DNA from 4 places in the Caballeronia sp. DA-9 genome. Region 3 is predicted to be linked to each of the others. Evidence: predicted binding sites of a transcription regulator. Region 3 holds the regulator's gene; each other region holds the start of a gene.
What was found. The regulator FNR, encoded in region 3, switches genes on or off when oxygen is low (the NO sensors DNR and NnrR bind a similar motif). The targets are predictions, from matches to a motif close to TTGATNNNNATCAA.
Positions count from the first base shown of each region.

Region 1: a site for FNR is predicted at 4,910-4,923, ahead of ACRWA7_RS09275 (universal stress protein). Genes of this name have one in related genera too.
Region 2: a site for FNR is predicted at 3,495-3,508, ahead of ACRWA7_RS34990 (fatty acid desaturase). Genes of this name have one in related genera too.
Region 4: a site for FNR is predicted at 5,704-5,717, ahead of ACRWA7_RS00425 (OmpW/AlkL family protein). Genes of this name have one in related genera too.

Region 1 covers NZ_CP195132.1:676,491-683,996, forward strand. The annotation lists gene ACRWA7_RS09245 (DUF3564 family protein) at 1-145, shown strand, start outside; gene ACRWA7_RS09250 (flavodoxin family protein) at 342-767, opposite strand; gene ACRWA7_RS09255 (Hsp20/alpha crystallin family protein) at 879-1,313, opposite strand; gene ACRWA7_RS09260 (bifunctional enoyl-CoA hydratase/phosphate acetyltransferase) at 1,403-2,428, opposite strand; gene ACRWA7_RS09265 (PHA/PHB synthase family protein) at 2,425-4,158, opposite strand; gene ACRWA7_RS09270 (hypothetical protein) at 4,297-4,782, opposite strand; gene ACRWA7_RS09275 (universal stress protein) at 5,024-5,863, shown strand; gene ACRWA7_RS09280 (universal stress protein) at 5,881-6,387, shown strand; gene ACRWA7_RS09285 (universal stress protein) at 6,384-7,211, shown strand; gene ACRWA7_RS09290 (universal stress protein) at 7,306-7,506, opposite strand, start outside.
Region 2 covers NZ_CP195135.1:139,270-146,775, reverse strand. The annotation lists gene ACRWA7_RS35015 (rod shape-determining protein) at 1-35, opposite strand, end outside; gene ACRWA7_RS35010 (hypothetical protein) at 785-1,126, opposite strand; gene ACRWA7_RS35005 (hypothetical protein) at 2,027-2,302, shown strand; gene ACRWA7_RS35000 (hypothetical protein) at 2,310-2,540, shown strand; gene ACRWA7_RS34995 (autoinducer binding domain-containing protein) at 2,565-3,305, shown strand; gene ACRWA7_RS34990 (fatty acid desaturase) at 3,517-4,323, shown strand; gene mnmH (tRNA 2-selenouridine(34) synthase MnmH) at 4,249-5,307, opposite strand; gene ACRWA7_RS34980 (hypothetical protein) at 5,705-5,986, shown strand; gene ACRWA7_RS34975 (DNA topoisomerase) at 6,821-7,506, shown strand, end outside.
Region 3 covers NZ_CP195131.1:974,785-982,290, reverse strand. The annotation lists gene ACRWA7_RS04410 (polysaccharide deacetylase family protein) at 1-798, shown strand, start outside; gene ACRWA7_RS04405 (GntR family transcriptional regulator) at 795-1,517, shown strand; gene ACRWA7_RS04400 (flavin reductase family protein) at 1,555-2,145, shown strand; gene ACRWA7_RS04395 (YoaK family protein) at 2,162-2,911, opposite strand; gene fnr (fumarate/nitrate reduction transcriptional regulator Fnr) at 2,957-3,739, opposite strand; gene ACRWA7_RS04385 (response regulator) at 4,036-4,683, opposite strand; gene ACRWA7_RS04380 (universal stress protein) at 4,890-5,738, opposite strand; gene ACRWA7_RS04375 (universal stress protein) at 5,735-6,232, opposite strand; gene ACRWA7_RS04370 (universal stress protein) at 6,250-7,098, opposite strand; gene ACRWA7_RS04365 (carboxymuconolactone decarboxylase family protein) at 7,382-7,506, shown strand, end outside.
Region 4 covers NZ_CP195131.1:94,906-102,411, forward strand. The annotation lists gene ACRWA7_RS00405 (2,5-dihydroxypyridine 5,6-dioxygenase) at 1-192, shown strand, start outside; gene ACRWA7_RS00410 (isochorismatase family protein) at 218-856, shown strand; gene ACRWA7_RS00415 (MFS transporter) at 1,348-2,664, shown strand; gene ACRWA7_RS00420 (molybdopterin cofactor-binding domain-containing protein) at 2,688-4,934, shown strand; gene ACRWA7_RS00425 (OmpW/AlkL family protein) at 5,013-5,627, opposite strand; gene ACRWA7_RS00430 (MarR family winged helix-turn-helix transcriptional regulator) at 5,801-6,307, opposite strand; gene ACRWA7_RS00435 (quinone oxidoreductase family protein) at 6,372-7,325, opposite strand; partial or broken gene ACRWA7_RS00440 (hypothetical protein) at 7,366-7,506, opposite strand, start outside.

The DNA.
Region 1 (7,506 bases), on a different replicon from region 3:
CCACGGCCCGTTCGAAGGCGAGACCGGTGCGGCGATGTGGTACGCGGATCTTGGTATCCAGCCAGTCGCGGGCCATTGGCATGTTGAACTCACCGAGGACTGTGAAGGTCCACTCGGATCGAGCGCCGCGAACAAACCGCGATGAACCGATCGAGGCAGACCGGGGGCAATGCAATGAAATCCGATCTGGACGGTGCGCGCCGTGTGTCAGCATCGCCCGCTTCGCGGCGGCGTATCCTGGCCTTCAACACGCCCATTCGATTTCCTTGACGTGCTCCAGCTTGCGGCTAAGCCGGTCACAGAAAACATCGAGCAGGCGCACACTTGCATGATCCCTCAGGTCATGAGCATCTATCTTGCAACGGGCGACGGGCGACGGGCGACTTGCCGCTCAGCCGAACCATCTGTTCGAATACGGCATTGGCGCCGCTGCCTCCAAGCGTGCACAGAAACGCGACCCGGTGCAGGCGATTCCGATACGCGCCAAGCCACGTGCGTACAGGTGCCGCCACATGATGTGCCCAGACCGGCGTGGCGATCACCACGATCGAATAGGATGCGGGGTCGTGCGCGGCCGCGCCGATCGGGATGGATCGTTCCGCAAGCGCGTCGATCATCGACCGGACAAATCCGGATGGGCCCGAACGGTCGGTACGATCAACGATCTCCTCAATGTCGGCGCCCAGTCGGCCAGCAAGCCGGGTTGCCATCTGCGCGGTCACGCCCGTGCGGGAATAGTAGACCACCAGGATTTTTGCATTCGACATCGTGAACCTCCAATCCGCACTCCCGTTTCAGTTCTCCTGCAGCTCCGGCTAAAGCGCCAATCGACATAACCGGACCCGCAGCGCCAGGCGCGCGGCTCGCGTGCCCGCAACTCAACTGATCTGCAGATGCTTTTGCTCGGAGTGCGCCTTCTTCGACAACGTCAGCGAGAGGACGCCGTCCTGATACTGCGCCGTGGACGCAGTTTCATCTATATCGCTTGCAAGCGAAAACGAACGGCTGATCGCCCCCGAATAGCGCTCCCGGCGAATGATGCGCTCGCCGTCCCTGGACTCCTTGTCACGCTCTACCTTGGCGCTGATCGACACGACGTTGCCGTCGATCTTCACGCTGATATCCTTCTTGTCGACGCCAGGAAGTTCCGCCTTCACCTGATACGCCTGGTCAGTCTCGGAGACGTCGATCTTCATGTCGGCAAGCGGCGCGTCGTCCGTGCTGATCATGCTGCGCAGTGGCCGGAACAAGCCATGGAACATGTCCGAGACCGGCTCGATCGAAAACGGGTCATAACGGGAAAGGTTGCTCATTTTCCTGCTCCTCGATGAAAGTACTACTACACAAGTCCGCCACATCTCGTGCGCCGGAACCGATGAACCGACGCGTCCCTATCAAAACTTTAGGCGCGTGAGACGACGCTCGCTTGACCTGAATCAAGCAATGAAATACTGCGCGGGCTGGCGTGCGCCGCGAGCAATACGGCCAGCGCACATGACGCAAGGCGCGAGGCGACCGAGTCCGCACGGCTCGTCAGCACAACAGGCACGCGAGCGCCGAGCACGATTCCAGCACTCGCTGCGCCGCCCAAAAACTCCAGTTGCTTCGCAAGCATGTTTCCCGCTTCAATATCGGGCACAAGGAGAATGTCCGCGTGTCCGGCCACGGGCGAAACAATGCCTTTCATCAGCGCGGCGCTTTCGGAAATGGCGTTGTCGAAAGCGAGCGGCCCATCGACGGCCGCGCCGGTCAATTGCCCTCGCTCCGCCATCTTCGACAATGCGGCGGCGTCGACGGTCGCGCGCATCCGCGCATTCACCGTCTCTACCGCGCAGAGTATTGCAACGCGCGGCCGGGCGACGCCAAGCACGTGCGCCAGGTCAATGGCGTTTTGCGCGATCGCCGCCTTCTCATCGAGATCGGGCGCGATATTGATCGCGGCATCGGTGATGATGAAAGCCCGTTCGTATGCGGGCGTGTGCATCAGGAAGCAATGTGAAATACGCTTGTCCGTGCGCAGGCCGGAGCCTGGCGCCATGACCGCGCTCATCAGTTCGTCGGTATGCAGGCTGCCCTTCATCAGCGCGCTCACTGTTCCATTCGCCGCGAGTTCCGCGGCACGCGCCGCTGCCGCGTGACTGTGCTCCACATGTTCGATCCGGATGCCGTCGAGCGCGATTGCACTGGCTGCCGCGACGGCCTCGACCCGAGCGCGCGGCGCGACGATCAACGGTTCGATCAAACCCGCCAGTTGCGCGTCGCGCATTGCCACGAGACTGGTCTGGTCGCACGGATGAACAATGGCGATTCGCAGCGCGGCGTGAGCGCGAGCAAGTTCCAGCAACCCGGGACGGCCGGCTGTTGCGCCCGGCAAGATGCCCGGCAAACGAACGCCCGGTTGCGGCACGGCGCCGATGTGATCGTTCATGATTGACGCACGTACGTGCCGGGCGCATCCGGCAGCGCGTCATCCAGCAGGCGCCGGGGCACCGGGACGTCCGACTGCTCGTGCAGCCATTGCGACCAGCGCGGCCACCAGGATCCCTCGGTGGGCTCGGTTTCGTTGAAAAAGGCATGCCGGCTGCGATACGAAGCGCCAGCCGAACGCGTGCCGCATCGATAATGCCGTCCCGCGTGACCCGGCTCGGAGACGATCCCCGCGTTATGGCCGCCGGCCGTCAGCAGGAAGGTCAGCGGATTGTGTGTAAGCAAGTGCAGCTTGTAGACGGAGCGCCACGGAGAAACGTGGTCCTGCTCGGTTCCGACCACGAACATCGGCTGCTCGATGTCTGACAGGGCGACCGGACGTCCATCGACGCAATACCGGCCCTCCGCCAGATCGTTGCGCAGGAAAAGCTGAGTCAGATACTCGCTGTGCATGCGGTAAGGCATGCGCGTGGTGTCGGCGTTCCACGCCATCAGGTCGTTCGGTTTCGAACGGCGTCCGAGCAGGTACTCGCTCATGAGCCGCGACCAGATCAAATCCCGCGCATTGAGCAACTGGAATGCCGCCGCCATTTGGGAACCATCCAGAAAGCCCTGTTCCCACATGAGTGCATCGAGCGTGGCGAGTTCGCTTGCGTCGATAAAAAGCCCGAGTTCTCCAGGTTCGGTGAAATCGGTTTGAGCGGCAAGCAGCGTCACGCTGCGCAACTCATCGGCGCGCGCGTCACGCGCAAGCATTGCCGCGGCGATCGAAAGCAGCGTGCCACCCAGGCAATAGCCGACCGCATGCACCGGCGTGGCGTCGCAGCGCTTTCGGACTTCGGCCAAGGCGTCGAGCACGCCGCGCGATAAATAGTCGTTCAGCGCGAGATCGCGATCTTCCGGGCCCGGATTTCTCCACGAAATCATGAACACCGTAAATCCTTCCGAGACCAGATAACGAACCAGTGAATCGTGCGGGCTCAGGTCGAGAATGTAGTACTTCATGATCCACGAAGGCACGATGAAGACAGGCTCGCGGGCAACCGTGTCAGTGGACGGCGAGTACTGGATCAACTCGCACAGATCGTTTCGATACACCACCTTGCCCGGCGTGATGGCGACGTCGCGCCCAGGCATGAAGGCCTGCGCGCCGGGCTGGCGCTTGCCCGGCGCGCGGGCCAGCATCGCGGTCAGGTCCTCGATCCAGTGTTGACTGCCCGCCACGAAATTGGCTCCGCCGGTTCGAAGGGTTTCCTCGATCACCGCCGGATTGGTCAACACGAAATTGCTTGGCGAGAGCGCGTCCAGCATCTGCCTGAGCCCGAAGCGCACGACGTCTTCGTGATGGCGCTCGACGCCTCTCACGCCAGTCGTTGCGCTTTCACACCATTGCTGCAAGCGGAGAAAACCGTCGCGCCAGACGCAATAGGGCCAGCCATTCCACGAAGCGGCAGCAAAGCGCGGATCGCCGGAAACCGGAAGCGGCGCGGTCGTGTTGTCCTGCGCAAGCTGCGCCGTGAGCTCGATCCATTTGCCCGGGGCCAGCGCAAAGTGCTGCGCCCAGTCGAACACGGCCAGGCACAAGGCAGCGGGCGACAAGCCGCCACTCAGCCGCGCGAGCGCGGCATGGGCCGCACGGTCGAGAGACTCGCGGCTGTCCGGCGCTCGGGAACAATCGGCCACGAATGCTGGCGGTTTGTCGTACGTCGTCGTAATGGGATCGCGTTTCATCGGCTCACGGTATGTACATGCCACTCGGGGCTGCCGCGCGTGCATCCGCATCGGTCGCAGGCGTCTTGCCGGAGGACAAGCGGATCACTGGTGCGGGAAGCCCGGCATCCGGCCGCGCGGGTCATGGCTGCAACGCGCTCAAGCCGCATGACGATCCGATACCGGCGCGGCGGCAGCCGGCTGAGCGCCCGGTGGACTGGTTCGCACATTAGGAAACGCCGCGCCGAAACCGCCCAGCCAGACCGGCGCCGTGGTTAAACCGGAGGATGGCCGCTGAAAGCCGGCGGTCCACATCGATTGCCAGTTTCTGATTGCATCGGAAACGGCTTCGCCCCACGCGCCCTGATTACGCATGGTGACGCCCGCCGCTTCCTGCCAAAGGTTCGCCGTTTTCTGAAGATAGTTCCGCAAGGCATCCTGTGAAGCCGAAGCCAGCTCGCTGATATCTTTTGCATTGGCAAGCGCGTCCCGTTCCCGGTGTATGGCGTCCAGATCGCGTTCGATGCGCTTTTCCTCCAGTCCGCACATCTGCTGCCGGTATTCCCCGGCCACTGTCAGCAAGTGCAATGCGAAACGAAGGTTGTTCCTGCCAAGATCAAACGGATCGATTAAAGGCGCGGACATGGCCAATTCCTCCTGCATGTGTAGGGCGCGCTCGCGCGCCGGCTGTCGGCTTAAATGTATGCGCGACAGCCGGCCGATCCTTGACCTGGGTCAACTCAAGTAGCGGCTCGAACGCCGTCTCGCACGTTTGATCTACGTCAATCCACGGAAAGCGTCGCCCCATAGACTGGGTCTCATGACCTCGCGGGCGGATCGATTCCAGTGCCCGTCTTCCGAGCGATCCATCAACGGAGCCCTTGCCATGAGCTATAAAAGTATCGTTGTCCAACTCGATACAAGCGGGCGTGCCCATTCGCGCCTCGAATATGCGTTGCGGCTCGCCAGACAGTTCGATGCGCACGTCACCGGCGTGTTCGCCATCTTCACGCCCGATCCAAAGTCGTTCCGCGTGATGGAAGGCTCGGCCTACTACTACGAAGCGCACCGCAAGCTGCGTGACGAACGGCATGGCGCGCTCGAGCGCTTGTTTCACGCAGAACTGGTACGGGCCAACTTGTCCGGTCAATGGATCGACTCGCACGAATACGCGAACGACTTCGTCCCGCGCGTTGCCCGCTGTGCCGACCTCGTGATCGCGGGCCAGGATGATCCGAACGATCCCGAGTCGTTCATCTCGGATCATTTTCCTGAAACGCTTGTGATGTCTGCTGGCCGGCCGGTGATACTCATTCCGTACACGGGCGTGTTCACGACGTTCGGCACGAACGTAATGGTTGCCTGGAACGGCAGCCGCGAAGCGACCCGCGCGGTTCATGACGCCCTGCCGCTGCTCAAGCGCGCAAAAAAGACCACCATCGTGACGCTCAATGGACTGAAGGATGAACTCCCCGGCGAGCGGCTTCCCGGCGCCGATATTGCGCTGGTGCTGGCGCGGCACGGCGTGCAAGCCGATGTCCTGGATCTGGATGGCATCGACGACGTGCCGGCCGGCGACGTCCTGCTCTCGCGCTCGACCGACCTTGGTGCGGATCTCTTGGTGATGGGCGCCTACGGCCACGCCCGGTGGAGAGAACTGGTGATGGGCGGTGCAACGCGCACCATGCTGGCTTCCATGACGGTACCGGTCCTGATGTCGCACTGAATTCGAGGAGACCACTCATGTACAAACACATCCTTGTGCCAATCGACGGCAGCGAGACATCGGCTCGCGCATTGGACGCCGCGCTGTTGCTGGCGCGCGAAAACCACGCCGAGCTGAAGCCTGTCTATGTGATCGACGTGCCACCGACCCTGTACGCCGACCCCGCTTCCGATCCGTCGCACGCGCGCGATGTTTTCGTGAGAGAAGGTGCTCGCGTGATTGCAGAGGCCGTTGCCAGGATGCAAGGCGAGAGCGTGCAGGGCTCGCCTCAAGTGCTGGAAGTCGATCCTGTCGGCGACGACATCACACAGCAAATAAGCCGTGCGGCCAAGGCGTTCAACGCCGACCTCGTGGTAATGGGCACGCATGGACGCCGCGGCTGGCGGCGGCTCGTGCTTGGCAGCGTCGCCGAACGGTTCCTGCGCATGTCCAGTTGCCCCGTGCTGCTCGTCCCCTCGCACGCCGGCGAGCAAAAGGCGCCGCACATCCTGAGCGCGCCAGACATTGCCGGAGCATGGCTATGAACTACGCAACCATGCTCGTTCATATCGACGACAGCCTTTGCAGCGACGCGCGAGTTGACTTCGCCGTCGAACTTGCCCGCAAACACAATGCGCACCTGATCGGGCTTTATATCGTATGCCAGGACCTCCTGCGTCCGATGTTCAGGCCGGACGAAAGCCTGGACCTCGCGACCAATGAGAAGCAGGCTGCGCAACGGCTGGCCCGCGCACGCGATTACTTCACGGAGGCGGCGCGCCGCGCGGGAATCGCCTCGGAATGGCGCGCGCCGCCCGGGCCTGCTGTGGAGACCGCGATCCTGCACGCACGGCATGCCGACCTCCTGATTTACGGGCAGCGGGATCCGGCCGATCCGGCCGCTTATATCGCGAGGAATTTTCCGGACGATGTGCTACTGGAAAGCGGCCGGCCAATGATCCTGCTGCCGTACGCTGGAAATACGGAGCGCTTCGCCGGAACGGTGCTGATTGCGTGGGATGGCGGCCCGGCCGCCGCGCGCGCGGTAGCCGACGCCCTTCCCTTCCTCCGGCTTGCGAATTTCGTGGAAATTGCGGTTGTCGAGCAGCACAACCATGAGACCGTCGCGACGGGCATGGAGCTCGCCGCGTACCTCGAAAGACATCGGGTTCGCGCAGGTGTCCTGACCTTGCCCCGCGTGTCGGGCGTCAGCACGGGCGCGACGCTTCTCAACGCGTTGACCGATACTCACTCGGACCTGCTGGTGCTCGGAGCTTATGGTCACGCGAGGGTCCGGGAAATCGTGCTTGGCGGCGTCACCCGGACGATGCTGGAAAGCATGACCACGCCGGTGTTCATGTCGCATTGATTGCCAAAGGGCTTATGCGATCGTTCGATTATCCCGTCCGACAGGCACGCTCCGAAGCGCCCGCAAGCCGGGCGCTTTTTATGCGTTCGCGCGGCTAGTGCTCGCACGCGTCACCGGAAGAATTGTCGCGAACCATGAGCACCGGAACGTGACTCGAACGCAGGATCGTTTCCGCGACACTGCCAAGCAGATGCTGGCGCGCGATCCTGTGCCCGTGCGTGCCCATGGCAATCAGGTCCGCTCCGGCCGTCAGCGCCGCCTGCATGATTGCGGCCGGCACGCTCGCGCCGTGGGC
Region 2 (7,506 bases), on a different replicon from region 3:
TCGTTGGAAAAATAACTACGCAGAAAACCGAACATTCAAAATCCTGTCTTGCTGGCTGCCTAACGCTTGGCTCACCATGTGCGACCAATCGGCGGTCGAGAACGCAGAGGGTAGCAGTTCCGGGGGACGAGGGTTACGAGGTCCACGCTGTTATCGATGAGGATGTGCAGGCGTGGAACTGACGTCGGCCTGAGTCGTCGATGAGTTGGGGCAAGAAATAGCAAGTCCGCAAAAGATCCGCCGTACATTCAGCGACCCGCCGGCTCTGGCAGAGGTGCGGGTAAGAAACGAATGTCACATGCAATGGCCTTGCGGTATTGCTGCGACAGCCTTCCCGTCTTCAACCAATTGTTCTTCCGTGAAGGCTTTTGCTACGCAAACCCGAGCAGCCCGCAACGGGGCAGGAGGCAAGGCGGGCGCGTTGCTCCGTGGATTGCAGGCACCGTCAGTCGAGCGAGGTGAGCTTCTTGGTGACGATGCATCGCGTCAGGCAGATCTAACGGTCGCGCTTGAAGCAAACAGAACAAATACGGGCGAGGCACCACGAAGCTCGGAGCAGTCGAGCAGCGTCGGACGCGGCATATGCACGGGACCGAAGCAGTCCCTGTTGAACAACCTGATCAGCCCGCGCTTCCGCGTACTCTAAAGGAAATTCCCGCCCGAAGAGTTTCCCGCCTATTTGCAATACGCTTCTCAAGCTATTAGACCAATCACCAGTGCTGCGATCGCTGCGAAGGGCAATGCCAATGGTGGCCACAACAAATCCAAGGGCGTGTGGACCGCTTTAATCCTTTTCATGCTGTTTTGCGGTAAGCCCGGCAAACCATTGTGCATATGGCGTGTTTTTAGCCATATGCCGATTCAAGTCCGGTGCATCGTCCGACCACCAGACGGGACCGCGCTCCCCGAGTTCATTTTTTATCAAGTCAATTCGCTGCCGCGCTTTTTCGCGACGGACGCTGTCGCCAACACGCATTGCTGCGCCCTTTTCTCGGCGGGCTCGCATCAGTTCACTGACCAACTTTTCTTTTAGTTCGGAAGGTAAGGACGGGTTCGTACATCGCCAGAGACGCCCTTTGACAACGAAGTATCGACCGTCTGGAGTAGTGGGTTTGGCTGCGTTCACAGCTTTTCGGCCAGTAAGTCTTGAAGCAGGTTCGCTACCTGGAGACCTGCGCGCCGGAGACCGACATTTCTCCGCTGTTTCAATGAGCTTGTCTCGCAATTATAGGGCGATCATCCGCTGGCTATTTGGCATAGTGTATCGTCACAGTTTTTTCAGCCACGATCATGGGGACATCCGTTTCTGCGGTCCCGCTATTGAAATCCACTGGACGTTTTGAGGGTGCATCACTATGCTCGCGTCGAACATGGCTCTTACCCTACCTGTCGCCTACCTCCCAGATGAAATGCCGAATGGAGCACGCTCATCGGCGACAAAAAATTCGTTTTCGCAGAAGCGTCGAACCGACCAATTGCTTCGATGGACAGCGCTCCTCGTACACATTTAGCAACACCTGTAACGAAACGTAAGTCGAGCGTGCGTTAGCCCACACAGTAGGTGTTAGTTGCCTACTACTATGCGCCTGCTGACCAACAAAAAGCGCCCGACCACAAAACCAATAGGCAGAAAGAAAAGGTCAGTTACGAGAGGTATAATACCAAGGCGGTAACGGGGGTTCCCGCCTTGGTTTGAAGGCCCGACTTTGTCGGGCCTTTTTCCTCAGCGAGCGCCGCGTCTGCTGGCACCTCGACCTGTGCTTCGGTCATCATCAGGACGCGAAGTTATACCCGATACCAAAAATGCGCGACTTGCGTGCATGCTTCGGCGCGAAAAAAAACACTCAGGTAACCTAAATATTACGTCGCTGCCAATTGGAAAAAAGCTTCTCCAATCGCAGAGTTGGCGCGACCGCTGCGTCGGGCAAAGGATTCAGCGGCCAACACGTATCTCGATCTCACGCTACCATATTCGTTAGACAGCAACCGTAGCACGGTTGTTTTATTACCTTGTCCTTTCGAAAACATGAACGAAATCGAACACCGGGGTTTTGTTTGCCCGCGATGCAGCATCCCGATGGCAGATGGATGGGAAGTGCTTGCCGAGGGTGAAGTGCATCATATTACTTGCCAATTTTGCCGCACGAAATTCGAAGCGTTGCTCGTCGAATGCAATGCGTGTGGCTCCGACGAGTTTGTATCGAGCCTTACAGATATCGATCAAGAGAGCGTCGTTTGTTCGAAGTGCGGACATCACAACCATCGCGGCGAGGTCGATGATGGCGAAGACTCTGGCATTTGAACGATCCGTGAACGTCGACACCGAACAGGTGACGTTGAAGCTTTTCAAGGTATCTCGTGGATATTCGCTGGAACGCCGCATCATCGAGAAAGATGACGCGTCATCGGTCCAGGTCTTGCTAATCAGCAAGCTTGACGAATTTGACGTTTTTGCAAATGCCGACCCGTACAAAAGTCAGATTGCGCCTTTTTACAATGAGATACGACGCAAACTTACGGATGATGGTTTAAAGCAATAACTGGTAATCGAAGGAGACTGAGGCATGGAATCGACCCAATCCGAAGCATCAGTTTTGAAGTATTTTGACCAAATCATATCTGCGCATGACGAGTCCGACGTGGCGCATTGTGTGAGGGCGATCGTCTCGACGTTGGGTGCTGAGTCGTATGTCTTCGTCTCAATGAATCCAGCCGAGTCCCCTGAAAGCCGTGCCTCACACCGGTTTCTAATAGGATGTCGGCCCGAGTGGTGCCAACTGTACAACGCTAACAAGTGGTTCATGACGGATCCGTTCTTGGATTACTCAGTCAGCAATACAGAACCTATCTTCGGTTCCCAAGTGGAGGTAACGACTCAAGGGCAGAAGGATATGCTTACCTCAGCTCACGAACATGGCTTCCGCAGCGGATTCGTTGTGCCGGTACACGCGAGCGACAAGGGGCGAATCGGTGTGCTTTACCTGGGGTCTGACAAGACTGAGGCGGAAGGCGAAAAGATCTTCTCCGTGAGTCGCATGTATTTTCGTGCACTTGCCGTGGAGCTGCTTGATTGGTCTATTCGCGTAGCTAAGCGCGAAATCATGGAGTCTCGCTCGATCACGGGTAAAGACCTGCAAGTCGTCAGCTACCTAAAAGACGGCTTCACGGCCGAGGATATCGCAAGGGAGATGGATGTCTCGGTGCAGACGATCTACGGCAACTACAAGAAAATCAAAGACAAGGTTGGTGCTTCCCACATATCCGAGGTAGTCAAATTCGCGGAAGTCAATGGACTGCTCGTTTAGTCCAAGACGGAGCTTCTGGCTCTCGCTGAGCCTCCCTTTGTCAGGCGCCGTGCTATTTGCTGCCGGTTATGCGTGGATGTTTGTAGCGATTGCGCTAGTTTTGGTGCCACTTCTCGACGCATGTATTGGCCGAGGCCCACCTTTGAGTGCAGTTCCAATCGAGAGGTTGTCCGAGCGCCAAATCCCTTGTTGGTTTGCATTAAGCTGGACGATGGCGCTTGCAATCGCAGCTCGCGAAGCGACAACTGCAGGCCCGGTCGAATTTGTTGGTTTGGTTGTCTCCAGCGGAGTGCTAAGTGCCACCGCTATGGCCCATCTGCACGAGTTGACCCATCGAACCGAACGGCTCTGGCGCGGCGTTAGCGACATTGCTTTTACGGTCGCTGGCTACCCTCACTACAGGTTCGCGCATGAATTACACCACGACCATCTCGGCGACCCGTTGTTTGGGTCCACTGCTTCCGTGGGCACGTCATCATGGGCTCACGTGGTCCGGTCGTATCTCAGCGCGCTGAGGGCTTCGCTGAATCCAACATCGTATCGAGATCGCTCCATCCCTCGGCGCCTGTATGCAAATATCTCGATCGCCCTTCTGCTGGTGATCTTGCCGCTAACGCTGCAAGCTTGGCGGCTGTCATTGTTCGTGTTTGGTTACGCGACAATTAGCGTCTTCATCGTCGAGACTGTAGGTTACATGCAGCACTACGGCTTTGACCACCAAAGCCAACACGACGCTATCCACTCCTGGGATGTTGATTTTTGGCTGTCCAATTGCCTGTTGGTCAACAACGGATACCATGGGGCACACCACGAAAACGGACGGTCGCCGTACACTCAACTGCGTCCAACCCGAGCCGCCTTACCGGGGGGTTATTTCCACATGCTTTGGCTGAGCCTTGTGCCGCCGGCTTGGTTCTCCGTCATGGATAGACGCGTCAACGTCCTAAACAAGCGACGGCGCCGACAACTGGTCACCCTTCGCGAGCAGTCCCTCCGCGACCGCGGCAAGATAGTCTGAGTCGAGAGAATCCAAGTGTATTGCAGTCGTCTCCCCGGTCTTGCCGTAGTTCTTGTTTGTTGACCGCGTGTAAGCGGGATCGTAGTGATCAACCATGATGCTCTCGAAAAGCGCGTCCATTTCCCTACGCTCAGCGAGTTCCTTCCATCTGTCGATCGTGACCCCTCCTACCAGCGGTTTCAGGTAGGTTAGTTTTTCGATCAGCCCAACAGGGTCTTCTGCAAAATGTGGATATTCTCGGTGCCACATCGCAACACGCTCTGACATCGGTGTGTGCACGATAAACAAACGGGAGCGATGCATCGCCTCGAATAATGAAGTTGGCAACTGTACCTGACCGATCTTCTTGCTCTCGCTTTCGATCCAGATAGGCTTCGCTAGGTCAAACCGACTTATTTCGTCGAGCAGAAGCGTGTCAAAGTACTTCTGACTGGGTTGGGGATGCCCGGGGATGCCGCCAATTATGGAACCTCTGTGTGAAGCGAGCGCTTCGAGATCCAGCATCTGGGCTCCCGCCTTTCGCAGCGCGTGAAGCAGACTCGTCTTTCCGCATCCAGTCGGACCAGAAAGCACATTAAAAGTCATTTTGGTAGGCACTTGCGCAAGTGTTTCTCTCACCCAGTTCCGATAGCCCTTCCACCCTCTAGGTAACCGTTCTACCTTGTAGCCAATTGTCTCCAGCGCATCTGTCCAAAGCTTGCTCCGTTTCCCGCCGCGAAAACAGTACACAAGGATGGTCGCTCGCTTGCTTGTCTGGAAAAACGGAAGCTCCAAATGACGAGCAATGTTTTTAAGCGAGTATGCGACCCCGATCTGATAAGCCCGCATCGGGTCAGTCCGATGAGTGGTCCCGACCTCAGCGTATTCTTCATCGAATACCACGGGGAGGTTAATAGCTCCCGGCACGTGGTCTTCCTTGAATTCCCGCGGGCTCCTTGCGTCGATGATCAAATCGAAGCCCGTCAACGTTTGCAAGTCATACATAGTTCGTTCCGCCACCATAACATCTGAAGTAAGTCAATACTAAGCGCACCTGCACCGTTACTAATCAAGGTCGGGCTACCATAAGACAAGACAGGCGGGTCACTCGCAAACGCCGTCCTCCGCGAGAGAGCAGTCTGCAATCGTACCGCAAGAGATGCGTGCGGATCGCAAGGGATCGTTTGCAGACTTCCACCCTACGTGGCATCGCGTTACGAAGCGACACACCTTCAACAAATAAATCTGTTGAATCAAATCCATAAACGTGTTCCCATGTATAACAAATCATATCAAACGTTAAACACTCGATGCATTTCGTGAGATTGGTAGGTTGAATCATGGAAAACTAAGCTGTCTCGTGGCATTACTCCTTGCTGTACGAACGATTGCAAGGGATCAAATGCACACGCTGACGAAACGGGACCTCGCGGTCCTCGACGGAGCCCAACCTGAATACGAGGTGTTTTTGGTGGAGACCAGCGAGAGCGAAACTGGTGATGACCGTGATGGCTGGTGGTTGATGAACGTGAAGATACCTAGCGAATCGAAGGTCTACCTCGTCCAAACCGCGTTGGGGCGGACGAAGCTATGGAAGCGCCTTGATATTGCGGTTGATTTTGTCAAAGAGACTTGCCCGCGCGTCAGCACGGTACACGTGTTACTGCGTAAAGAATCGACGTGACTGCGACGTGAGATGAAGCGGTTGATGCTAGTGCTACCAACACCGACATCAACCTAACCATTGTTGGAACTGTTGAGGCTCAAATGGCTGACTCCATTATAGGTGGAAAGACTCGTCCGTTGATTTGGAAAGGCGGAGTCCATAGCCTTATAGTTTGCGGCGGGCTGTTGACATTCGTAACGCCCTCCTTAGTTTTCGCCGACGATTGGGGTTGCCAAGTGTTGCTGTGCCTTGCCGATCCTCGCGGCGCAAAGACTGAATCAGAATGCAAGCCGCCCATCGAAAAGCTCTGGAATGCGCTTGAACATGGCAAGCCCTTTCCCACATGCGACTTGAATAGCAGCGTGGCAGACCTCCCGCCTGATGTCAGGAGCTCATTGCCTGCGAGCTCGCTTAATGCTGGCCAAGGCACAGGCGCGCAAAGCGTAGGCGCAGGCCCAAACTACTGCAGCCCAGATCTCCTCTTCTGGGGTCCACCCGAGCAAAGCATGCTCACATGCGGCGCTCGTGGCGCAATCAACGTCACCATCGACAACAAGCTGTTCACCCGTGTTTGGTGGGGAATCAACGGCAAAGCGACCATCACCGAGTTCTATGGGCAAGGGTCGGCCACAGTCCCCTATGACCCCGCCTCATCAGCGCAACAATTTCTGTCAAGGACCGATGCGCCAGGGGCCGGTGAGTCGCCTGGCGTAGATACCGGCGGCAATCACTAACCTGCGCACGCGTACTGTCGCTGTAATCCCCACTGCAGTTGGTGCGACGTCAGGCACCGTATCAAGAAACAGCGCTTGATCTCGATCAGCCAATTAGTACAACTGAAAGGTAATAAAGGTGCGTAGATTGTTCGTTGGCGAAAAGTCATCTCTCGTGCAAGCCGTGGTCGCAGTCTTGCCGGGCACGCCGCGTCGCGACGGCGTGGCGACCTATATCGGCGACGATGCGTTCGTGCCGCTCGCTGGTCACGCACTCGAGCAGGCCATGCCAGACGAGTATCTTCCCGATGACCTACCACGCAGCAAGAGCGGTTCAAAGATCTGGCGTTATCAAGACCTTCCGATCGTACCAACTGCCTGGCTGATGGCTCCCCGTGGTGATTTGGAGCGCAACGTCCGCGCGGTAGAAAAACTTTTGTCCGAGGTCGATCAAGTCGTGCATCTGGGTGACCCGGATGAGGAAGGCCAGCTTCTTGTAGATGAAGTTCTGATCTATCTAGGTAACACCAAGCCCGTCCTACGGCTGCTCGTCAACGATTACAACCCGGCCAAAGTCCGTCAGGCACTTGACTCGATGCACAGCAACGAGGAGCAGCAGTTTCGCGCATGGTTTGTGTGGGCACTCGCGCGTTCGCGTTACGACTGGCTCTTCGGTCTGAACTTAACGCGTGCCGCCACATTACGCGCTCGTGAGCTCGGATTCGACGGCGTATTGACCGTCGGGAGCGTCCAAACCCCGACGCTCATGATCGTATATGGACGCGATCGGGCTATCGAGTCATTCAAGCCGGCCGGCTATTTCAC
Region 3 (7,506 bases):
GCGCTTGGCCCCGTTTCGCCGCAACCCGATGTGCTCAACTACAGTTGGCGCGAATATGGAAACCGCGTAGGTGTATGGCGCTGCATGGAACTGTTCGATCAGCTCGGCCTGCCGTGCGGCACGCTGATCAACACGGCGCTCTATGATCATTGCCCCGATGTCATTGATGCATGTCTCGCGCGAGGCGACGAACTCATCGCGCATGGCCATACGAACGCGCAACGCCAGAGCGACCTGAACGAAGCCGATGAGCGTGCGTTACTGCTTCACTGCCGCGAGCGCATTGCGTCACATTCGGGGACGCCACCTTCGGGTTGGCTCTCGCCATGGATTTCAGAGTCGCACCTGACGCCAGACTTGCTCGCGGAAACGGGCTACGCTTACACGCTCAACTGGTGCCACGATGACCGCCCGGTTCGCATGGCGACGCGCGCCGGTTCACTATGGTCGATCCCGTATCCGCAAGAACTCAACGACTTGCCGATGATCATAGGCCGTCAGCTCGACGCACGCGCTTTTGCGGACATGATCATCGATCAATTTGACGAGATGCTCGATCAAGCCAGCAACAGCCGCCATAAGCAGGCGCTCGTGATGGGTATCGCGCTGCATCCTTACCTCGTTGGACAGCCGTACCGGTTGCGTCATTTGCGGCGTGCGCTTCGGCACATCGCGGCCGCGCGAGCGAATGGCGATGTCTGGATGACGACGCCCGGCGCGATTGCGCGTCATATGGACGAGATGGAACGCGCGGGGCTCACCGGCCCGGAACATGCCACTTTTCATGCACGAACATGACACCCAGACCCGCGCTTCGAGTCGCGCAAACGCCCGATACCTCCCAGGAAGACATCGACACACGCCTCTATCAGGCGATCTTCGACGGCGTGCTCAATCATCGCCTGACGCCCGGCACCAAGCTGCCGGAACCGGAGTTGTGCCAGTTGTTCGGTGTTGGCCGCGCGGTCGTGCGGCGCGTGCTGGAGCGGCTGGCTTACGAAGGTATCGTCTCGTTGCGTCCGAACAAGGGCGCCGTGATTGCCGAGCCAACGCCTGAGGAGACGCGCGAGATTTTCGAAGCGCGCCGGTCGCTGGAACGCATCCTGGTGGAACTTGCGGTGCAACGCGCAAGCGCGCGCGATATCGACGTATTGCGCCGCCAGCTTGCCGACGAACACGAAGCAATGCATCGATTCGATCAGCCGTCATGGGCACGGCTTGCCAGCGGCTTCCATTTGCGCATAGCGGAACTCGCGGGCAATTCGATTCTGCAGCGCTATCTGAGCGAACTCGTATCGCGATGCTCGCTGATTGTCGGCGTGTACGAGCCGCCGGGCAACGCGCCATGCGAGCACGACGAACACACGGCAATTGTCGATTGCATTGAAGCGCGCGACGCATCCGGCGCAATCAGCCGCATGGAAGCGCATCTTCGTGAGCTGGAAGAACGCATTGAAACGTCACGCATGCAAGGCGAGCAAAGTCTCGGGCAACTGCTTGGTCTGCTTCAACCCTGAACCACTTGCACGCTGCCTCAAACCTGAACGGGCCATCATGGAAATCGACTTCGAAGCCATTACGGAATATCAGCGCTACAAGCTCATGGCGAGCCTGATCGTGCCGCGGCCCATCGCGCTGGTCACCACGTTGAGCGCTACCGGCACGATCAACGCCGCGCCGTTTTCGATGTTCAACATGATGGGCGAGGAGCCGCCCATTGTGATGATCAGCATCAACCGTCTCGATGACGGCTCGCTCAAGGACACGGCCGTGAACATTGCACGCAGCCGCGAGTTTGTCGTGCATCTGAGCGACGAGGCGATGGCCGGGAAAATGCATCGCTGTGGTGAGCGCCTGCCGCCCGATGTCAGCGAGCTAGAGAAAGTCGGGCTGACGCCGGTTGCAAGCTCGTTCGTGGCGCCGCCGAGAATCGCAGAGGCACCTGTCGCATTCGAATGTACCTTGTGGGAGACGCTGGAAACCACGAGCCGGCACATCTTCATCGGGCGGGTTCACAGGTTGCACGCACGCGATGAACTCATCGATACTGAAACATGGCGCGTGCGGCTACAGCATTATTTTCCGGTCGGGCGGTTCGGTGCGAGCGACTACGTGAGCACGCGCGAGCGTTTCACGCTGGGTTGAATCAGCGCCCAAGCAATCAGCGCCGCTGGCCGACCAGATCGTCGACCAGCGGCACGACCGCCAGCATGACAAGCATGGCGGAAAGTGGAATGGTTGCGACGAAACCCACGTATTTGAATCCCATCGCGCCCGCAATCCCGCCGATAAAAAACATCCCGAGCAGCGACGCCAGCAGTGCGAGCTTCGCGCGGTCGGCCTTCACCGCCTTCATGCCGGGCGCATCTTTGGTTGCGTTCCAGTACACGAGCTTGCCCAGTTCTATACCCACATCCGTCACGAGCCCGGTCATGTGCGTGGTGCGGATTTCCGCCTTCGAGATTTTGGTGATCATCGCGTTCTGCAGGCCCATGACAAAGCAGAGCAGCGCGACGGTCGCCGGCACGAACAGGATCCGGTCCTGTTCCAGGTTGGCGCCGAGCAAGCCGAAGAAGAGCAGCAATGCGGCTTCCAGCAGCAAGGGCAACGCGTATTCGCTTTGCGCGCCGCGCCGCCGGCCCCAGTTGATCATGATCGCGGACGTGGCGGCCCCGGTCATGAAGGCCAGAAGCGAACTCAGGCCGGCCACGACAAGACCGGTTTCGCCAAGCGACAGGTTATCGGCGAGCGCGGACACCACGCCCGACATGTGGGACGTATATTGACCGACGGCGATAAAGCCGCCGGCATTCGCCGCGCCGGCTATGAAAGCCAGGCAACGCCCGAGACGCCGGTTGCTCTGGTCGGTGCGTTCGGGCCGCGTGAAGCTGCGCAGGTAATTCAGGGGCATGTGTTCCGCCATCGGCATGGCAGGCCGGGACCTGCGCGCGGCTGATCAGACTTCGGCGAGCCGCTCGCTATCGATAATCCGGATCTGCTTGCCGTTCGTATCCACGATCCGTTGCTTTTGCAGCTTCGAAAACATCCGGCTCACGGTCTCGAGCTTCAGCCCGAGATAACTGCCGATCTCCTCGCGGGTCATGCGCAGATTGAATTCTGCCGCCGAATAACCGCGTGCTTTCATACGCGACGAAAGATTCATGAGGAACGTGGCGAGACGCTGCTCGGCGGTCATGGTGCCAAGCATCATCATCAGCCCGGACTCACGTACTATCTCGCCGCTCATCATCCGGTGCACGTGCTGCTGCATGGCCTTGATGTCGTGGCAAAGCTCTTCGAGCAGATCGAAGGGGATCACGCAGACCTTGCTGTCCTCGAGCGCGACCGCGTCGCAGTTTTGCTCGTCGGAGCAAACACCGTCGAGACCCAACGGCTCGCCCGCAATGTGGAAACCTGTCACCTGCTCCTGTCCGTCACGATGCGCAATAACCGTCTTGAAGCAACCGGTGCGTACGGCATAGATGCTCTTGAACGCGTCGCCGGTCCGGTACAGCGTCTCGCCGCGCCGCACGAGCCGTGTCGAGCAGATGATCGCATCGAGCCTGCCAAGTTCGGCTTCGCTCAGTTGCGTCGGCATGCAGATGGCGTGCAGCGAACAGGCGGAGCAACGTGTATCGGGGCGGGAACTTGGCGAAAAGCCGGGAACGGCCGGACGTGCCGTGCGAGCCGAAGGTGGCGGGCTCGCAACTGAAGATGCGCAAGCAGTCGCTGAAGTCATGACGTCTTCCGTGAGTGGTGTTTGCATCAATGCGTTTGCGCGGCAATTCATACGGTGCAGTGTCCAACGCGCGCATCGGTACGCGCCACGGGTGTGTCGCGCAGAAGATTCAGCGGCTGATCGATGGGGTGCTTGCCGACGCGAGTCGATGACCCCGGAATCGGCCGACGCTCAGTGAGGAAGTATGGTCCACTCTGTCTCAAAATAAAATCAGCGAGCGGCGTCAGACAATGTAGGGATTCAAGAATTCATGTAGGAAATGGACTACAAAAAACGTGAACGCCAGACTGTGGCGCTCAGGTTTCGTGGTCGTCTTCGAAGAGCTTGTGCCGCACGGCGTAGCGAATCAGCGCTGCGTCATGCGGCATCTGCATCTTGTCGAGAATCCGGGTCTTGTAGGTGCTGATGGTCTTGGCGCTGACCGACAGCGCCTGGGCGATCTGCGTGATCGTTTCGCCGCCCGCGATGCGCCGGAATACCTCGAACTCGCGGTCCGAAAGACGATGATGCGGCAGGTCGTCGCCATGCTCGTTCAGACTTTGCGCAAGCCGTTCGGCCATTGTCAGGCTCACGTACACGCCGCCCGATGCAATCTTGTTCACCGCCGCGACCAGTTCGGCGCTCGCGCTTTCCTTCGTCAGATAACCCGACGCACCGGCTCTGAACGCGCGTACCGCGTATTGCTGTTCGGCGTGCATGGTCAGGACCAGCACGCGCAGCGCCGGTTTTTCGTCCTTGATCTGCTTGAGCAGTTCAACGCCGTTGCGCCCCGGCATGGACAGGTCGAGGACGAGCACGTCCGCCGTGGTGTCGCGGATCATTGCGAGGGTCGTGGCGCCGTCGCTGGCTTCGCCCGCCACCTCCACGCCGCTTGCGCGGTCGAGGATATGGCGCAGTCCGTCGCGAACGAGCGCATGGTCATCGGCTAACAGGACACGGGTCATTGCAGGAAATCTTCTTCAGTGCGTTCGGGGAAAAGTTGCGCGCGTCGGGTTTTCCCGTCCGAACGGGGCTCGCGGACGGTAAAAAAGATGCCCGCGAAATAGCGGGCATTAAGAATTGCGTACGGATACTGAGTCACGCGCGCAACACTGGTTCTTGAGACGTCAACTAGACATTAACGAGACATTAATGAGACGTTAATGTCTCGTTAATGGGACATTAGCACGGCTGCGGTCATACTTTTTAACAAAGTTCGGGTAACGCCGCCGAGAACGCGTTCCTGAAACCGCGCATGTCCGTACGCTCCGAGCACCAAAAGTCCCGCGCTGGTATCGGCCAGCACATTGAGCAGGGCCGCGCCCGTGCTCACGCCCCACACGTGCGGAATCGATAAAACGCCGGCCCGCACCCGGTGGTGCCCGAGGTAGGCGGCGAGCGCGTGTCCGGCGCGCTCCGGCGTTCTGGCGCTTTCATCGCTCGTGGCGCGAGGCTGCTCGATGGTCACGATCTGCACTGAATGCGCAAGCCGGAGAACGGGAAGGGCGTCCGCTACCGCGCGTGCCGCAGCCCGGCTGCCGTCCCACGCAATGAGCGCTGTCTCGCCAAAACGTTCGATGCGGCCGGCATACGGAAGCAGGATTGCCGGCCGCCCGCAGCTCATCACGAGGTCTTCGGGGAAATGCTTGCCAATGTACGCAGCCGGGTCTGCCGGATCCGGCTGGCCAAGGACGATCACATCGGCGTGGCGCGCGTGGAGGATCGCGGTATCGGCGGGCGGCCCGATGGGTGCGCGCCATTCCGATGTGCAACCGGACAGGCGGGTCGCCGAGAGAAAATGGTCGTGCGCCCGTTCAAGGCGCGCTCTCGCCTGTGCCTCCTGGACCGCGAGGTTGAGGCTTTCTTCCACGTTCAGGAAGGGCCGCAGCGCGTCCTGGCAGACCACGTACAAGCCGATCAGATGCGCATTGTGCTTGAGGGCGAGATCGACAGCGAAGTCGACCCGCGTGCGACTGCGCCGGCTGTCATCTATATGTACAAGGACGGTCTTGTAGCTCACGGTGTTGCCCCCGTGACGTCCGGTTCCTTTTGCGGCGGCGAATCATGCGGGATCAGCAGCACCGGCCGCGTCGAAATGCGCACGAAGTGCTCGGCGACGCTGCCGAGGACGAGCCGCCGCCAGCCGCGCCGTCCATGCGTGCCCATCACCACGAGATCGGCCTCGAAATCTACTGCGGCATGCTCGATGCGCTGCGCGATGTCGTCGCGAAGCGGCTCGACTTCAATCAGGCTGGTCGAGCCCTTGCTGTCTTCAATGCCCCCGCGGCGCATCTTCGCGGCGGCATCGGCCAGCACGTGCTTGCCTTCCTCGACGAAAGCGGCGCGCACCGGCACGGGATCGAACGCCGCGCTGGAATATGACAGCGGCGGGACATCGACCACATAGACCGGTCTTAACTCCGCGTTGTGCTCGCGCGCCAGTTCGATCGCGGCGTCAAGGGCGCGCGCGGACGTTTCGCTGCCATCGACTGGCGCGAGAATTCGCTTATACATGGGTATTGTTCCTGTAATCAATGCGACATCAGTACAGGCACGGTCATTGACTGGAACATGCTGCGCGTGGCGCCGCCCATGACCAGTTCCTGCCAGCGGGAATGACCGTAAGCGCCCATCACGATCAGATCCGCGCCCAGTTGCGATGCCTGCGAAAGCAACAGTCGCCCGGCTGGCGTGTTCTCTGCCCGGTCGATCCGGTCAAGCTGGACCACGTCCGCTTTGACGTTATGCCGGGCGAGGACGAGTGCAATGTCGGCGCCGGGAATACGGTTGCCGCGTGTCGTGTCGCGGGGCTCGTCGACCGTCACCACGGTGGTCCGCGTGGCGCGTTTCAGCAGCGGTAACGCGTCATGCACCGCGCGCACGGCCTCGCGGCTGCCGTTCCACGCAACCAGTGCGTTTGCGCCGAATGTATCGAATTCGCCTGCGTACGGATAGAAGAGCACCGGCCTGCCTGCTTCCATCACGAGGGTTTCCGGAAAGTGATCGGCGATAAACGACTCCGGATCGTTCGGATCTTCCTGGCCGGCAATGACGAGATCCACACATCGGGCGAGGCGTACCACGTCACTGGTCGGATCGCCGGTACTTTCGACCCAGCTTCCCGTAACACCCGCATTTCCCAGTTCCGCGTGAAAGGCCTGTTCAAGCGCGTTATGGCGTTCCTGGCGGAGAGTGCGATGGTCCTCGTAGTACTCGGAATATCCTGCCATGACGTAGAACGTGCGCGGGTCCGGCGTGAAGCACGACAGCGCGCCCGTGAGATGTGCGCCATATTGCCGGGCAAGCCGCAACGCAAAACTCAGGCGTGCCGGGGAACGTGAGCTCGTGTCGAGCTGGACCAGGATGCTTGTATAGCTCATCGGAAGAACTCCGTTGGTGAGTGAGCCGAGGGCTTCGCGCTGCCATCGGTTCGGTAGGCGGTGCCTGCAAAAAAGTCTATGAGCCCGCCACGTTCATCCGTTGATGTAGATCAACGCTCTCGCTGACAAGCGTGCGGCGGCATCGCCGATAACCGCTGCCTTATTACATCGGAGGTAATTGAACATATTCGGGCGCTCCCTAAGATGAGAGTCATCGCCTGGCGCGGCGCGGAGCATCAGAGCGCAAAGGCGGTCGTTTTTACATCTCTCAAAGGAGTTGGCAATGCATCATTTTTCTCTTCATACAGTTGAATCGGCACCCGAACAATCCAGGCCGACACTCGCGGCCCTCGTCAAGAAATTCGGCTTCCTGCCGAACGTCATGGCGACAATGGCCGCCAACCCGGT
Region 4 (7,506 bases), 510 kb from region 3:
TACGACCGCGAAGCGACCATTGGCATGGATGCGCGCGCGTTCGAAGGCAACTTCCTGTTTTCTCTCGGACCGAATAACGAAGCCGGCGGCAAGCGCACCACGACATGCCATATCGACATTCCGCTGCGTCATTGCGACGTGATGCTCGATGGCGAAGCCGTGGTTCGCGACGGCGTGGTGATGGACCGCTGACACAATCCTGAATCGGAGCATTTGAATGAGCGACATCCAGAGCCATGCGGAATCCGGCGTCTACAAGCAGCAGGGATTCGGTACGCCGTTGCCGGTGAAAGGCAATATCGGCTTGCTGATCGTGGACTTCGTGGTCGGCTTCGCGGACCCGAAGACCTTTGGCGGCGGCAATATTGCGCCGGCCATAAACCGCACCACGCATCTGCTTGCCGCCGCGCGACGCCATGAATGGCCGGTTGCGCACAGCCGCATCGTCTATGCCGCCGATGGCAGCGACGACAACGTCTTCTCGCTGAAAGTCCCGGGCATGGCGACGCTGACCGAGGATCATCCGAACAGCGCCATCGTGCCGGAACTCACGCCGGCGGCCGGCGAACTCGTGGTACGCAAGACAGTGCCATCCGCATTCTTCGGCACGCAGCTCGCGCCGTGGTTATCGCAGCGCGCGGTTCAGACGTTGATCGTGGCGGGCGCGGTGACGAGCGGATGCGTGCGCGCAAGCGTGGTCGATGCCATGTCGCATGGCTTTCGGCCGCTGGTCATTTCCGATTGTGTCGGGGACCGCGCGATCGGCCCGCACGATGCAAATCTCTTCGATATGCAGCAGAAATACGCCGCCGTGATGACGCTGGATGAAGCGCTTGCCGCCATCGAAAATCGATAAGAACACTCAGGTCCGAACGCTCGAGAAGCGCGGCTGAATCAACGCGATTTACCTCGAAAATGTCCCGCCGATCCGGCCCGCGGGACGCTTCAACACGCCTGAAGTAAAAATGATAACCAACTGATTTATAACGATATTTTGTTATAAAAACATTGCATTCCGGATTTTGATTTCGTAACTTTGCAGGTGTCGCGACGCTTAAGTTTTGCACCTTGCACAGCGTGGTCGTCGCCTCTTTGCGGAACTCGCTCTGCCCGCGCCTACAACGAATCACCCAGCCAAAATCCATGAGTCAGTTCTCGCGTTCGCCTTATCCACACAACCGGATGTTCAAGCTCGCAGCGGCAACCGCCGCGACGATTAATTGCGTGCTTCCGTGACGGCGACCGCCGGGCAGTTCGCCGGAACGCTCGGGCTTTATCACCTGTTCTGACCTGTTACAGCACCTTATTTACAGCACCTTATTTACAGCGATTCCCAGGAGACACCTCATGTCGACCCCGATCACGGACACTGCGCGCGGCACGCTGCACACCGACGCCCAGGCGGAACGCGAGCTATACCGAAAGCTCACGTGGCGGCTCATTCCGTTCTTTTGCCTGTGTTATTTCTCGGCCTACCTGGACCGCGTGAACGTGGGCCTCGCGAAGTTGCAGATGCTCGATGCGCTGCATTTCAGCGACACCGTCTATGGACTTGGCGCGGGCCTCTTTTTTGTCGGCTACATTCTTTTCGAAGTACCGAGCAACCTGGTCTTGCAGAAGGTCGGCGCGAAGCTCTGGATTGCACGGATCATGGTCACGTGGGGCATTCTTTCCGGCCTCACGATGTTCGTCAAAACGCCCGGCCAGTTCTACGTCCTGCGCTTCATGCTGGGCGTGGCCGAAGCTGGGTTCCTGCCCGGCGTGCTGCTGTATCTGACGAACTGGTTCCCCGACGCACGGCGCAGCAAGATCATCGCGCTCTTCATGATGGGGTTGCCGCTGTCGAGCTTGATCGGAGGCCCGTTGTCGGGCTGGATCCTGACCTTCTTCGACGGCATGCACGGCTGGCAAGGATGGCAATGGTTGTTCGGGCTGGAAGCGTTGCCGTCCATTGTATTGGGCGCGCTGGTGTTCTTCTATCTGCCGAACACGGTGGAATCCGCCAGGTTCCTCGATCACGATGAGCGCCAGCGCCTGAAGCACGATCTCTCGCAGGAATCGCATGCGGGCAAGCGTCACAGGCTGCGTGACGCATTCACGGACCCCAAGGTATGGGCACTCGGACTGATCGATCTGTGTGTACTGCTGGGCACGTATGCCATCAGCTTCTGGCTCCCGAGCATCATCCGTGATTCGGGCGTCAAGAGTGCGCTGGAAATCGGCATGCTGACCGCCATTCCAAATGCGCTCGCCGTGGTCATGATGCTGGTGACGGGCGCGAGTTCGGACAAGTATCGCGAACGCCGCTGGCATATCGTCGTACCGTTTGCATGCACGGCGTTTGGCCTGATTGCCAGCACGTTCTTCAGCGGCAGCACAGCCATAACGGTGATCCTGTTGTCGATTGCGAATGCAGGCGTTGCCGCTGCCATGCCTGTGGTGTGGGCGCTGCCCTCCACGTTCCTGCGCGGCACCGCGGCCGCGGCAGGCATTGCGTTCGCGTGTTCGATTGCGAATCTCGGCGGCTTTGCAAGCACCTACGTACTCGGCTGGATGAAGGACGCAACGCACAGCATGAGCGCTGGCTTGATCACGTTCGGCTTCCTGATGCTCGCCGGATGTCTCTTGGCGTTGGCGATGCCCAAGAGTATTGTTAATCGATAAGCGCATTTTCAGGAAAACGCGTCATGCCAAATGCAGGAGCGCCTACCCGAGGTGAACTGCTCGCCCGCAACGGCTGCCTGAGCATTGTCAGGCAGCCGGCGGCGCCGGTAAAACCCGCTCCCGGACAACCGGGCAGCGGATCTTCCTACGTTCAGGACACGCCGGAAATCTTCGTCGCAGTGCTGGACGACGGGCGAATTTTCGCGTTCAACGGTCACGTGGATCTGGGAACGGGCATACGCACGTCGCTCGGGCAGATCGTGGCGGAAGAACTCGACGTGGCCGCAGCGCGCGTGCAAATGATCCTGGGCGATTCGACGGAAGTGCCCAACCAGGGGCCGACCATCGCGAGCGCGACGATCCAGATTTCGGCGGTGCCGCTGCGCTTCGCTGCAGCCCAGGCGCGGCTTGCGCTGATCGGGATCGCGGCACAAACGTGGGGCCTGAGCGCGGACCTGCTCCGCACCGGCGACGGCTGCGTGATCGCGCCGGACAACACCCGGCTCACATTCGGCGCGCTGCTTGAAGGGCGCCGCGTGACGCTTGCGCTCGACAACACCGTCGCGGTGAAAGACCCGTCGGCGTATCGCATTGTCGGGCGTTCGGCGCCGCGCGTCGATCTGCCCGCCAAGGCAACTGGCGCGCTCACCTTCGTGCACGACATGCGCGTGCCCGGCATGCTGCACGGGCGCGTCGTGCGGCCGCCGTATGCGGGGCACGATTGCGGCGAGTTCATCGGCAAGATGCTGCTCGACGTGGATCGTGCGTCGGTGGAAGCGTTGCCGGGCGTGCGGGGTGTCGTCGCGATCGGCGATTTTGTCGGCGTAGTCGCCGAGCGCGAGGAGCAGGCCATCCGCGCCGCCCGCGCGCTGCGTGTCACATGGCGCGCGTTGCCTCCGCTGCCTTCTCTGGATGATCCGGCCAGGGCCATATCGAGCGCGCCCGCCAGGCGGCGTTTGCTGCTGGAAGAAGGCGACGTGGAATCGGTCCGAGGTCAGGTCAATACCACTACGCTCGCACGCACCTACGTCTGGCCGTACCAGATGCATGGGTCCATAGGACCATCGTGCGCGCTGGCGGACTATCGCGATGACCACATCACCGTGTGGTCGGGAACACAGAATCCGCTGAGCTTGCGCTACGACCTGTCGGTTCTCGTGGACCGCGCGGAAAGCGATATCGATATCGTGCGCATGGAAGCCGCCGGATGCTACGGCCGCAATTGCGCCGACGACGTCTCCGGCGACGCGCTGCTGCTTTCCCGCGCTATGCATTGCCCGGTACGCGTGCAGCTAACGCGTGCCGATGAACATCAATGGGAACCCAAGGGAACGGCGCAAGTGGTGGACGTGACCGGCACGGTGTCGGACATGGGCGAGACGCTGGGTTATGAATTCGCGTCGCGTTATCCGTCCAACGATGCACCGCTGCTCGCGCTGCTGCTCACGGGCGCAACGCCTGCCGAACCTCGCGTTTTCGAAATGGGCGACCGCACGGCGGTTTCGCCCTACACGTTCAAGCATCGGCGCTTCGTGTGCAACGACATGGCGCCGCTCGTGCGCGCGTCGTGGTTCAGAGGGGTATCGGCGCTGCCGAACTCGTTTGCGCACGATGTGTTTATCGATGAACTCGCGTTCGAGGCCGGCGCTGATCCGCTCGAATTCAGGCTGCGTCATCTGGAGGACGAACGCGCGCGGGAGTTGCTGGAGGCAGTCGCCACGCGTGCCGGCTGGCAGCGCCGCGTCACGCGCAACGACCCGGACGCGCGCGTGCTGCAAGGACACGGCGTGGCGTACGCGCGCTATGTACACAGCCGCTTTCCGGGTTTTGGCGCGGCGTGGTCGGCGTGGATCGTGGATCTGGAAGTCGACCGTGTGACCGGCGAGATTCGCCTGAAGCGCGTGACCGTTGGACAGGATACCGGCACGGTGGTCAATCCGGATGGCGTGCGTCATCAGATTCACGGCAACGTCATCCAGACGCTCAGCCGTACTCTGAAAGAGCGTGTTCGCTTTACCGATGGTCTTGTCGCGAGCCGCGAATGGGGCAGTTATCCGATCCTGACGTTTCCGGAATTACCCGCTGTCGATGTCGTGCAGATGGAACGTCAAGGCGAACCGCCGCTGGGTTCGGGTGAATCGGCTTCGCTGCCGGGCCCGGCGGCAATCGCCAATGCATTGTTCGATGCCACCGGCGTCAGGTTCCGGGAAGCGCCGTTCACCGCCGACGTGGTGCGTGCGACGCTGCAGGCGGCGATGACGGCGGTTTAGAAACACGGCGTTGCAGGGCGCCGCCCTCGTTCCGAGTCCCATGTTCCGTCAACGCCGGCCCGAATTTCCAGCCTCGGACTAGAAGCGCATCCCCACGCCGATACCCACCACCAGCGGATCGATCTTCAGCGAACCGAGCGACGTGTCTCCCGCGGAGGCACTCGTGCGCATCCAGATCTTCTTGATATCGGCATTCACGAACAGATTGCGCGCGACCTGCACGTCAACGCCGGCCTGAAGCGCGGGGCCAAAGCTCGAGTTCTTGATGGAGACCGGCGTATCTCCGGCGTGCAGGCCGTTGTTGTAGAAGAGCGTGTAGTTCAAGCCCGCACCGACATAAGGACGCACCTTGCCCGCGGCATTGAAATAATATTGAAGCAGCAGCGTGGGCGGCAACACGTTCACCCCGCCGAGCGCGCCCGTGTTGGATGTCACCTGGTGGCGTGAGGTCGCGAGGATGAGCTCGACCCCAATACTCGGGCGCACCATATAAACAAAATCAAGTTCAGGGACGATGGCGTTATTGACGCCCGTCCCAATAGCGCCCAGCGTTCCGCCCGCCGAAACATCAGGCTGAATGCTGATCGCCCTGACGCGCGCGAGAATGTCGCCCTGATCCGCATGAACAGACGAACTTGCCGTTGCCAAAACAGCGCAGGCAAATGCGATTGCGATGGATATGTTCTTCTTCAAAATTCACCCCGTTTCTTGGTCCGGCGTCGAATGAAATCGCCATAACAAGATTTTCTATGGAGGTGGATTTTGTCGTTTGATATGGATCAGCGAATGTATTACGGGCTGCGAACTTCGTTGAGCATGTCTATAAAAACCCACAGGCTCGTGCAGACAGCACACCGGTCTTCCCGCTAATTCTCCTCTGCTCGCGTCATCGCCTTCAGCAAATAGACGATTGCCACACGCTCGGCCGGATTCAGTCCGCCGAATGTCTGCTCGCTGACCTGCTTGGCGAAGGGAATGCTTTGATCGATCAACGCGAGGCCTTCAGGCGTGGTGCGAACGATAAGCTTGCGGCCATCGAGCGGATCAGGCGAGACCACGATCAGCGAGCGCGCCTTGAGCCGCTCGACCACGCCGCGGATGGTCGCCTGATCGATTGCGGTCGCTTTCACAATGTCGTTGAGCGAGCAGGATTGCTGCTCCTTCACCGCGCACAATGTCACGAACTGCGCGGCGGTCAGGTCCGAATCCGGAATGGCCGCCTGGAAAATGGCGACGTGGCGCTGATACGCGCGCCGCAGCAGATGGCCGATCTGCTCGGAGAAGTGATACTCGTCAACGCCGGGAATGACGGGCGAAGCGGGAACGGCTGCATCGGCGCGAACAACCGGAGCGGAAAGGGATTTTTTAGCCATGCGGCAATTGTAGCGTACACGTTATACCTCCGGCGATGCACCGCGCAGCGATCAATCGTCGCGGTCAAGGTATGAAAACCGTGCGGCGCAAGCTGTCCGCGTTGTCCCAATGCGCGCCGAGATCCGCCAGAGGCACGGCGTGGGTCGCGATCTGCAATCCAGCGGGTGCGGCTGCTTCGAATACGCCCAGCATGGCATTTAGAAGACGCGGCAGCGGAACGCTGCCAATTCCGCTGCCGAGCAGGGTGATCGCCGCCGCGCGCAGGACGGCGGACGGCAACGGGATCTCCGCGCCGCCAATCGAACCGATCTGGATGAAGCGCACCGGATGATCGTCAGGCGAGGCTTTCGCCGCCGCAATCAGCAGCGACCGGGCGCTCGCGCCCCACAAGTAATCCAGCACGACATCCACGCCTTCGCGAAACTGCGATTCGAATGCTCCGTTCAGCGCGCCCTCGTCCTGCGCCAGTGAAATCGTCACATCCGCGCCGGCCGACTTCAACGATGCCAGCGCATCCGTGCGCCGGCCCGTAGCGATGATCTTCCGCGCGCCAAGCCACTTCGCGACCTGCACGGCGAGGCGGCCGGAACTGCCCGTTGCACCGTTCACGAGCACGGTTTCTCCCTTCACGAATCTAGCCCGTTCCACCAGCGCCGCCCAGGACGACATGCCCGGAATCGCAATCGCCGCGGCCGTGACGTCATCTATTCCATCGGGCAAGAGAACGCAATTCGCTTCCGGCGCGATGCTGTATTCGGCCATCGAACCGAACGGGTCTTGCGGCTTGAAGAAATAAACGCGGCGCCCGTCTTCCAGACGCCCGGTGCCATCGACGCCCGCAACAAACGGAAATTTCCCCACCGACGAATAGTGCGACCCCGATGCCTTGGACCGCGTGACGTGACTGAGCGCGGACGCGGTGACTTCAATCAGCCGATGACCCGCTATGGGAACAGGTTTATCGAAATCGGCGTAAGCGGGACCAGTTCCTGGCACTTTGACGACTGCAGCTTTCATGGCGTTTCCCTCAATATGTGATGTTTGACTGATGCGCAGGTCAATGTGCATCGACCCAATTGCGCAGCGCGGTATCGCGAATGTCCAGTACATCGAACAATCCGACGGCGCGCAGCGCGGGCAATGCTTCGAGCATGTCGGTCTCGGCTTCGGCGCGGGCGCTTGCGGATGTTTCCGTATT